Regions from separate parts of the Bradyrhizobium sp. 44 genome, predicted to be linked through region 1. Evidence: predicted binding sites of a transcription regulator. Region 1 holds the regulator's gene; the other holds the start of a gene.
The links. The regulator LexA, encoded in region 1, represses DNA repair genes until DNA is damaged. The targets are predictions, from matches to a motif close to TGTTCNNNNTGTGTTCNG.

Region 1 (5,367 bases):
AACCGGCCACACGTGGACCATTTCTCAAGGGAATATGCCGACCTCCTCGGCCATTTCCGCGAGCTGTATTTGTCGTCCAGCATCGGCCTGCGCAAACCGGATGCCGAGGCCTTCGACCACGTCGTCGCGGCGATCGGCGTGCCCGCCGGGCGTATCGTGTTCTTCGACGATCTTGCTGAAAACATCGAGGGAGCGCGGGCGCGCGGCTTGACGGCCGTGCATGTGACTTCGCCGCGTGATGTGGGGAACGCATTGAAAGCATTGGGCATCTGACGACGATCTGCCGCCGCGAGACCCCCGGAGATGCGGCCCAACGCGACTAATTTTGAAGAAGTTTAGGAACCCGATCACTTTGTGCATTTTTATACAGAGTTCCCGGAACGGAATACCGTCTTCCGGACTCTAGAGTCCGTTGGGACTTCTACAGACGGATGCATCATCGTGTTGGGCAAAACCTACCTCACCAAGCAGGCCTCTCTTCTTCTTGAATTCGCCAGGACAACTTCAGATTCGGATCTTTCCGCCAAGCTTGTGAGCAAGGCCGCCGACCTGAAATCCCAGGCCGATCCGCTGCCCGACAAGGATCAGGGACCCAAGGCGCCCGACGTAACTCACGGGCAGCCAGGGAGCTGATCGATGCAGGCCGGGGCGCTCGTCGTTCTCGTCTTGCCATGACCATTGTCCTGCCGATCTGGCACGTTCTTCGGATCATGCCGCAACGCGCTTGATCCTGCCTTCCGGAACAATGCGGTGGGATGACTGCACCCGCTCGGCTGTTTTGCCTCTGCGCCCGCGCTCGGCTAGAAGACGTGCGGAACATTCGCCCGAACGTGCCGAGCAGGAGTTTTCGCCGTGGCCTTGATGCCGGTTTCCGACGCGCTTGCCGCGGTGCTGGCGGGTGCAGAGCCGCTGCCGGAGGAAATGATCTCCCTCGACCAGGCCTACCATCGCGTGCTCGCGCGTGACGTCGCGGCGCGGCGCACGCAGCCGCCGCAGGCGATGTCGGCGATGGACGGCTACGCGGTGCGAGCGGCCGATGCCGCGACGATCGATTCGGAGCTCACCATCATCGGCGAAGTCGCGGCGGGCCGACCGTTCGCGGGGATGGTCGGCGCCGGCGAGGCCGTGCGGATCTTCACGGGCGGCGTCGTTCCCGGTGGCGCGGACGCCGTCGTGATCCAGGAGGACACCGTCGCCGCCGGCAAGCGTGTCACGATCAAGGAAGCCGCGATCGCCGGTCGGCACATCCGCCCCGCCGGCGTCGATTTCCGCGAGGGCGACGTGCTCCTGCGCAAGGGAAGCCGTCTCACCGAGCGCGACCTCGCGCTCGCCGCCGGGATGAATCATCCGCACCTTGCCGTTTACGGGCGTCCGAAGGTCGCGATTCTCGCCACCGGCGACGAGTTGGTGATGCCGGGCAGCACGCCCGGCCACGGCCAGATCGTCTATTCCAACGGCTACGCCCTGCACGCGCTCGCCCGCAGCGAAGGCGCCGAGACCATCGACCTCGGTATTGCCGCCGACACGCTGGAGGCCACCACCGCCGGCATCCGCCGCGCCCGTGAGAGCGGCGCCGACATCCTGATCACGACCGGAGGCGCATCGGTCGGCGACCACGATCTGGTCCAGCAGGCACTGCGGGACGAAGGCATCGCGATGGCGTTCTGGAAGATCGCGATGCGGCCAGGCAAGCCGATGATGCACGGGCGGCTCGGCGCAATGGGCGTGATCGGTCTGCCGGGCAATCCCGTGTCGTCCTACGTGTGCGCTTTCCTGTTCATGGTGCCGCTGATTCGTGCCCTGTCGGGCCGTTCAGTGCTTCACCATCGCCGTGAGCGCGCCGTGCTCGGCCGCGATGTCAGCGCCAACGACCAGCGCGAGGACTATCTGCGCGCGCATCTGGAGGAGCGTGACGATGGCACACGCGTCGTTCTTCCCGTCAATCATCAGGACTCTTCGCTGCTTGCGAATCTCGCTGCAGCACAGGTACTTCTCGTGCGCGCACCGTTCGCGCCGAAGGCCGAAGCCGGCACGGCTTGCGAAGTGTTGCGGCTCCCTGTCTGAGCGCCCCGGCAATGCGCGTTCCGCCAACTTTGCTCTGTTCACGGTAAATTAAGCAGTTGCGGAACATGTATCGAACATATAGTGTCCGTTCATGATTTGTTTCGAGCATGTAGCGGCATATTGCCGAATTCAGCGTCTCGGAATCGGACGACATCAACCGGGGGACTTTGGTCGAGATGTTAACGCGCAAACAATACGAGCTTCTGCGGTTCATCAGTGAACGTCTGAAGGAAAGCGGCGTACCGCCCTCCTTCGACGAGATGAAGGATGCGCTCGACCTGCGCTCGAAGTCGGGCATCCATCGCCTGATCACGGCGCTCGAGGAGCGTGGCTTCATCCGACGCCTGCCCAACCGCGCTCGTGCGATTGAAGTCATCAAGCTGCCGGAGCTCCAGGCAGCCGCCGGCAGCCGCCGCGGCTTCACGCCGAGCGTCATCGAGGGCAATCTCGGCAAGGTGCGTGCGAGCTCCAGCCTGCCCGCGGACGACGGCGAACGTCCCGTCGCGGTGCCGGTGATGGGCCGCATCGCGGCCGGCACGCCGATCGAGGCGTTGCAGACCCGCAGCCATACTATCAGCGTACCGCCTGACATGCTCGGCTCGGGCGAGCATTACGCGCTCGAAGTGCGCGGTGATTCCATGGTCGAGGCCGGCATCCTTGACGGCGACATGGCGCTGATTCAGCGCAACGAGAGCGCCGATACCGGCGACATCGTGGTGGCGCTGATCGACGACGAGGAAGCGACGCTGAAGCGCTTCCGCCGTCGCGGCGCCTCGATCGCGCTCGAGCCCGCCAACGCGGCCTATGAGGTCCGCATCCTGCCGCCCAACCGGGTGAAGATTCAGGGCAAGCTGATCGGGCTTTACCGGAAGTACTGATACCGGGAGTGCTTGATACCGGGAGTGCTAGGCGCCTCGCGCGCTTCCGATCGGCATTGCCGGTCAGAGATTGGAGCGGATCATCGTCCGCTCCGGCTGGATAGTCTTTCTGGTTCTGCACAGTCTATCCGGCCCCTCCTCCGGCGCTGGCTCCTCGCGATGCCCACGAAGCAGCACCGCTGCGCGGCCCAAGTGTTCGAGGAAATGGCGGCCAGCGATCGTCCGCAACGTGCGGAATGCGATCGAGCAACCGTTGCAGCCAAGTCGGCAATATCCGGGCCGGCAACATTCGGACACGCGCCTCCCGAATGCATCGCAGCAGGCTTTGTTCCTATTGAATGCGGGAAAGATAATGTGATCGCGGCTTGCGGAAACCAGCCGCAGATTTGCCCACAACCAAGCAGAGCGTTCGTGCTTCCACTCTGATAGAGGCCTGCGCCTCGAAGAGACGCGGGTTGCTATCCCAGCATGAGGAGCACCCGATGTGTGACTACAGCTTGCATGCCGTCGCGTCGCGCCCCGCCGAAGTCGGCGAGACGATCGTCACGACAAGCTTCCGCGGCACCTCGACGCGAGGCTTCGCCTCGGCAGCCGATCCGTCTGTTGCCGTCTGCCTGCTGCCGGGAACGGAGCTCGCCTTCGCCGACGACGTTCGCTACGACAATCGCTGGATTTGGACGCGCACCATCAATTCCCGCGTGGGCAAGTTCGGCAAGATCGACCCGCACGTTCCCGACCGCCATCATGACGCGATCGAATTCCCGGACGGCAAATATGTGCTGGTGACGCAGCTCGTCGAAGGCCAGCGCGCGACCGTGCTGCAACTGCCTGTGACCCAGCCGGTGACGGAGCGCGAGCACAAGGCGCAGGTCATCGCCGACAGGCAGCCGACCGTCACGCGCCTGCCGATCGGCTGACGCAGCCGCCTACGGGGTCGGAGGTCAGGATTGAATTGCCATCGCCGGCCGTGGCCGGCGAGATGGCGTGGTTTGCGCCCAGCGAATCCGAGCAGATGCACCAATCCACTGCATTGCTCCGCACCGTCAGATCAATCGTCGGCCTGCAAGTCGGTCTCCGCCGGCGTTGCGTCCTTGATGCGGGGCGCGATCGCCTTGGGCGCAAGGCTGCCGTCGAAATCACCCTCGCCTGCGCCGGCTGGCAACCAGGGGCGGCTCGCGCCTCTCGCCCTCACCGCCTGAACCGCAAAGCCGTCACCACGCCGCATTAGCGCCAGCGCGCTCTGGCTGGCGAGCCGCTGCCGATCGACCACCATCGCCGCGCAATCGGGCGGCGCGGGACGTGCCGTCACCACCAGCGCGGCCCGACTGCAATCGTCCGCGAGAGCGTCGACGCGTAGCGCCAGCGCGACCAGCCTCCCGTCGGCCAGTGGCGTCACGCAGCCGGATTCGTCACAGGACACGCCGTCGGCCAGAGAGGCTCGGCCGGCATCGCGCGGATCTGCGTCGGCAGCGAGCCATTCCTTGAGCAAAAAGCTGTCCTTGCTCGTCCTGATCAGGTGCAGATATCCGTCCCTGCCCCGCACCGCGACGCTGGCGCCATCCCCGGCAATCAGGATGTCGGGCTGCCGCGCCGACAGTCCCCAGAGGATCGCTGCCAGCAGGACCAGGGCGCCGGACCAGCGTAGCGGCGTGCGCAACAAGCCTAGCACAATGATTCCCAGGCTCGCCGCGATCAGCGGCGTGATCCCGAACGCCGGGATGCGGCCGACCGCGCCCGGCAATGCCGCGACCCAGCGCGAGACCGCGACCATCCACTCGATGCCGATCCCCATCAGCCACCAGAACACGCTGTCCAGCCCGAACGGCGCAGCAAGCAGCCCCAACAATCCCGCCGGCATCACCAGCGCCGAGACCACCGGCATCGCGCCGAGATTGGCAAGCACGCCAAACGGCGTGACACGGTGGAAATGGAAAGCGGCGTAGGGCGTGGTCGCAAGTCCCGCAATCAGCGAGGCCATGAACAGCATCGCGATCTCGCGGCCACCCCACATCGCAATGCGCGCGGTCGCCGAATGGTCCGGCGAGGCAAACAAATTGGGCATGCCGATCTGCACCAAGGCGACGAGCCCGAGCGTTGCCGCAAACGACATCTGAAAACTCGGATGCACCAGTGCTTCCGGCGCGACCGCCAGCACGATCAGCGCGGCGACAGCAAGCGTGCGAAAGGTGATGGCGCGGCGATCGACCATCACCGCGATCAGCACTACCGCCGTCATGAAGAACGATCTTTGCGTTGCGACCTCCGCGCCCGACAGCAGCAGGTAGAACGCAGCAGCGACCAGCGCGGCGGCCGCCGACCATTTCTTGATGGCGAAGCCGGCCGCAAGTCCCGGGATCAGAGCGAGCAGCGCCCGCACCGCGAAGAACACGACACCGGCAACGACGGCCATGTGATAACCGGAAAT
Region 2 (5,367 bases), on a different contig from region 1:
GCGGCCGGTTGATGGTGACGCCGGCCTTCTGCAGCTTCTCGCAAGTGGCGTAGATGTCGTCGACCTCATAGGCGAGATGGCCGAAGAAGCGGTCCTCGCCGTACTTCTCCTCGTCCCAATTCCAGGTGAGCTCGACCAGCGGCGCGCCGCGCGTCTGCGGCTGCTTCTTCAGCGCCTCGAGATCGTCCGACGAGCACAGGAACACCAGCGTGAAACGCCCCTTGTCGTTCTCGATCCGCCGCACCTCCTTCAGCCCCAGCGCATCCTGGTAAAACTTCAGCGCGACATCGAGATTGCGCACGCGCAGCATGGTGTGGAGGTATCGCATGGTTGTTGCTCCCTGGGTGGATGGAGGGTTTTTGGTTCGGCCGAGCCGAGCCGAGGGGAGTAGGAGATAGCAGGAAAATCCGAGGAGGGGCAGGGGGCGGGTGCACATGTGCATGAGGGCGAAGCCGGCTGATGAAGTAAATCAGCCGGCGAAATTTCAATGCACTTTCACCGCAAATCCAGTGGCGCACACGCGCCATTGGCAGTGTGTGCGGGGCGGTCTGCTGCCGCAGCCTATTGCGTCGCGAGGCGCTTTCCGGCCTGCTCGGCCGGCGGCGTGAAGAGCGATACTGCGGTGCCTTCGGGGTCACGAAACTGGAACGTCCTGTTGCCCCATGGCATCGTTTTCAGCTCGTGCACCAGCGTGACCTTGTCTTTCAGGCGCTCATAATCCGCATCGATGTCCTCAACCTGAAACTCGATCACGGCGGTCCGATTGGCGCCGGGCTCGGCACTGTTTTCTTTCCAGAGCGCGACCGTCTCGGCTGCGCCGATTGCCAGGTTGGCGCCCGGCGTCACGATCTTGGCGAACACCGGCGCGAGCCATTCGGCGGAAACTCCGGTGATCATTTCGTAGAACGAAACCATGCTTTTGATGTCGGTGGCGATCAGGCGAGTGGAGGCGAACTTCATGGCATGTCCTTTGGTTGACCGCAGATTTGAGCGGCATCGCGGGGCTCGTCGCACACCGCTGCTGCCACCCTGATGTCAGCAGTCACGACGCCGCGCCGAGCGTGCGAACTAAGGGCATGAATTGCGATGGCAGTGCTCAAGCGCTAGACCACGAGCCCCTTCACGCGATGCTCCCCACAGCGCGAACCGGGCGGTCAGAACGGTGACGCAACCGCAGAATTGGCCACCTCACTCACGGGTGGATAGGCTTGTGTAGCCGCTCGCAGATGAACTCCTCGCGGCAATGACGCGACTAACGGACATGGCCAATATCCTAGGTGAGCTTCTGTTTGCACTGATCCGCTCGATTGTTGCTGGATGGGCGTATGCGCTCTGGGTCAAACTGGCGACATGGCTCGAGCCGAAAATCCAACGGCGTTGGGTGAAGCTTGCCGTAGGGGGCCTCCTCGGCTTGGCAGCTTATTTTATGATTCCGATCTTGATGGGGCTGTTGGGCCCTTGAACACAATGAAATCCGTTCTCATCGTCGCACTGGCAATCGGGGCGCTCGTCTCGACGGTGCTGCTCGTCATGGAGCAGCTCACCGACTACTCCATCGCTGTGATGGCATGGGAGATGCCGGGCATATCCGCAGCCTACCTTTTCTGGGGAGCGGTTGGCAGTTCCGTTTTCCTGGGCGTCGCCATCACTTGGGCCGTGAATGCAATCGTTTACGGCGCGCCCGCCTTCGTTGTCCTTACAGTCGTCAAGCTGGCAATTCGCGGTCTGCCGAAGTGATCTGGCAATGACCGTGGGGTCAGATCTTGGCCTATGCGTCGGGAATTACGCATTACGGTGACACGCAGTTAACTGCGTGATTGCGGTGCTGTTCGCGAGCACCGACGGCTACCTTACGGGATAGTGCACTGACGCCGCAGGTGCCAACGAAACGCATCACGCTTAACGTTTGTGAATGCCGCGTTGGCCGAACGCCTGCAATTTTCCAGTATTGGCGGCACTTCAGATCATCGGTGGAGTCAGGCTCTCCCGTCTCGCGGGACGGAGCGTGCATGCCTCGATCGGCGTCCGCCCGCCAACACGACTAGCCGTATTCATTATGAGTTTGAGGACAGGTGATGTTGCTTCTGGAGGAGTTCAACGAACGAACGCTGTCGCACATGGACAGGGCGCTGGAGCGCGTCAGCGAGATGATGCCTGAGGTGATGGAAGCCTACACCGCGCGCCGGTATGTCGCCGAACGGATCATCCACTGCGCCAAGCACGAGACACGCGAGATCGACGGCCTCGTCGCGGCCGGCCGGCGTGCGGTCGCTGAGCTGGCTGTGAGGGTCGTCGAAAGCGATTAGCTGTCTGGCCGCGAACCTGCCGCAGAGGACCGCGCTCGCCGGCGATGATTGGTACAAATTGGCGCTTGGCGACGGGCGGCCTCCCTGTCAGCCGCCGCCCATCTTTCGGGTTTCGAAATGCAGCGCCGTTTACTTCTCGAGCCCGGCTTTCTGCCGCATCGTGTCGATCAGCTCTGACGCCTCTGCCTTGGTCAGATCCTCCTTGGGGAGGGGCTTGTGGGCCTGCTCGGCGAGGGTCTTGAGATAGGATTCCTGGGCGCCGGTCATCGGGTCGTCCCCGGAGACCCAATCCTTCGGGTCCTTTTGGGTGTTGCCTGCGGTGTTGCCAGCCATCTTGTTGTCGGTCACGGCGATCTCTCCTTTTCAGGCTCAATGCCGACTGATGTTTTTTGTTCCTTATTTGTTCGTGGCCCATGACGCAGCCAGGGCCGCACTTGCCCGGATTCAGGGTCGGGAGATGATCACGGAACGGCCGGCAGCGATCGGCGTCTGCGCATCAGACTTAGCTTGCGCCCCCAATCGAGGATCGGTGCCTCAACGGCGACGTGCAAGGCGGCGGCGAGACCGATGGAGAGCAGGATGCCCGCGATGATTGTCCCGACGGTCGACAGAAGCCACAGTCCGTCGAAGCTGGCGATCCATTTCACCACCAGATAATGGACGATATACAACGCGTACGAGATCTTGCCGAGCCATTGCAGGACCGGTGAGAAGGATCGCCCCTCGATCTCGACAGCGACCACAGCATGGATCAGCAATCCCGCGCCGAGGCCATAGGTCAGGACGCGCGCGAATTGCGGGTCGGCCGCGCCGCGCACGAAAATCCAGTACCACCCGGCCACGAACAGGCCCGCGGAAACGGCGGGGAAGTGGCGCGAAAAGCGCAATCGTCGGCTTCTCTGGAGATAGGCGATGACAACGCCGGCACCGAATTCCAGCACCAGCGGATGAAAGTAGATCCCGGCCTCCAGGCCGAAGACGAGGGCAAGAATGACCAGGGCGAATCCAGCGAACAAGATCTCGAACAGCCGGTCCGGCTTGATCGCCAGGACGATGGCGACGGCGACGTAGAAGTGCAGTTCGAAAGCCAGCGACCAGGCTGGGCCAAGGTACCAGTTCGGATAGGTCCATGCGAAGATGGTTCCGAGATCGAGAGCGGGGCGGTCGCCCGGCGCCAGCGCGATCCAGGAGGAGCTGACAAACGCCGCCAGCAACACCAGCCAATAGAGCGGGAAAATTCTGAGGGCCCGTCTGAAAGCGAAATCCAGCGGGTTGTGTTGTGCCGTCGCGGTGGTCGCGATGATGAAGCCGGAGATCACGAAAAAGATGTCGACGCCGCTCGCAAGTATCGTCAGCGCACCCTCGGCAAGCTCCGGCCCGACCATGTCGGGTCGCGCACTGATCGCGTGTCCGCAGACCACCGACAGCGCAGCGACGCCGCGCATCGCCTGTACACCCGCGAAGATTCGCACCAAGCCTCGCCACGTTCATTCCAGAATAGTGCAATTTAGGCGAGAAACCCATTAAGGAACAGTTGCGCGGATGCGATAGAATGGGTGTCGGATGCGTTAGGGTGAGGCATGCATCTGAGGCGGATTGATTGCTGTGCCCTTCCTCCAAGGCACGACCACAGGAGCACTCCCTAGCGCTTTGCTTCCTGCTTGCCCCGCCTGATTTCCTCTGCCTCGTCCACCAGCTTCAAGGCGGCGCCGTCGTAGCTCAGCTTCAGCCCACGACCGACGGTCCATATCCATCCCTCGCGGGCATCCCCGGTTGGCTGGGCGTTGAACTGGTCGGATATCGATTTGACGGCAGCGTCTTGGGGGCCCGGATTGCTCAACTCCGCGTTGACGCGCCAGATGGGATGTTTGGGGTCCGGATTCTTGGGGTCGACGTCGTCGGCAAAGATCGTGACCTTGGCGCCGTCGACTGCGCATTCGAGGACGTAGGAATCGCGAAGCTGACGGCAGCGGTAGCGACGTTGCGTGATGAGCTTGTTGGTCTCGTCGAATGTCATGCCGGGCGAAAAGCCGAGGATGTCGGACTTCTGCACGAGTGCCAGTGACGCAGGCTTCAGAAAGCTCGGCTGGACCGCCACGAGAACGGCCGCGGCAACAACGATCACGCCGGCGACAACAATGGCAATCTTCATCAGCCCCTCGTAAGAAACGTCCGACCATACAACAGCCGGAGCGTTCTACCAGCATCGCGCTGCATGGTTCGAGACGTCCGCTGTCGTTGGAGGATCGCACCACCGAAAGATCGCATGGTCACATATCGCCTGGTCATGAACGTGAAAAACCGCCCCTGACATGACCAGCGGCGGTTTTAGCAAACGGGGTTTTCGAAACGCGGTCTAGTGACCGGTGCCGGGCTTCGTCGTCTTCGGCGGCTTGCCATCTTCGATCCGGCCTTCATTGCGCAAGTCGCGACCTTCCTGGGCTTTCTTCTGGCTCTCAGGGGACTTGCCGTGTTCGTTCATCTCTTCCTTGATGAACCCGGCGCCTTCCTTCACTTTACCTTCAACGCTCATGACGATCTCCTTGTCCTGGTAATAGGTCAACTCGCGCGAGACCTGACCGTTCCGGTGCGCGCACCTATGTGAGGAGTGCAGTATTGAGGGTGCACTTTGTAAGGGTACACTTTGTAAGAGTGCACTTGCCGGGAACAGGTTAGTTGTCAGCGCGTACCGATGCGTTGATGTCGCGGGCAGAAACCGGAAAAATGCGCCGCGTCCAACATCCCCATTGCGTCCGGTTGTCACCCGGCAGTGCGTTGGACAACGCGGCTTCGGGCGACAGGTTTCCATCGGGAGCCGTTATGAAATGGCCGCGCCGCCTTTTGGAAAGCGACGCGGCCAAGAGGCAAGCGATATAGGAAACCGGCTTACTTCATGTTGCTGCGAGTCTTGGTGCCGCCCTGGTCGCTGCCGGGGCCGGAGCCGCCCTGGCCGGAGGCGTCGGGCCTCACCATTCCGCCCTTGCTCGTGCCGTCATGGCTCATGCCCGTCGTGCCCCTCGTCATCGTGCCCTTGTCCGTGTTGTTCATGCCGGGCTTCTGC

Region 2: a site for LexA is predicted at 2,697-2,714, ahead of IVB41_RS21325 (DUF3072 domain-containing protein). Genes of this name have one in related genera too.

The regions. Positions count from the first base shown of each region.
Region 1 is NZ_JADPIY010000020.1:310,028-315,394, reverse strand. It holds gene IVB41_RS23670 (HAD family phosphatase) at 1-273, shown strand, start outside; gene IVB41_RS23665 (hypothetical protein) at 442-633, shown strand; gene glp (gephyrin-like molybdotransferase Glp) at 853-2,064, shown strand; gene lexA (transcriptional repressor LexA) at 2,241-2,942, shown strand; gene IVB41_RS23650 (hypothetical protein) at 3,425-3,859, shown strand; gene IVB41_RS23645 (ComEC/Rec2 family competence protein) at 3,991-5,367, opposite strand, start outside.
Region 2 is NZ_JADPIY010000016.1:990,894-996,260, forward strand. It holds gene IVB41_RS21300 (VOC family protein) at 1-328, opposite strand, end outside; gene IVB41_RS21305 (VOC family protein) at 562-960, opposite strand; gene IVB41_RS21310 (hypothetical protein) at 1,262-1,462, shown strand; gene IVB41_RS21315 (hypothetical protein) at 1,468-1,737, shown strand; gene IVB41_RS21320 (hypothetical protein) at 2,076-2,306, shown strand; gene IVB41_RS21325 (DUF3072 domain-containing protein) at 2,436-2,639, opposite strand; gene IVB41_RS21330 (acyltransferase) at 2,768-3,778, opposite strand; gene IVB41_RS21335 (hypothetical protein) at 3,949-4,458, opposite strand; gene IVB41_RS21340 (hypothetical protein) at 4,663-4,839, opposite strand; gene IVB41_RS21345 (hypothetical protein) at 5,193-5,367, opposite strand, start outside.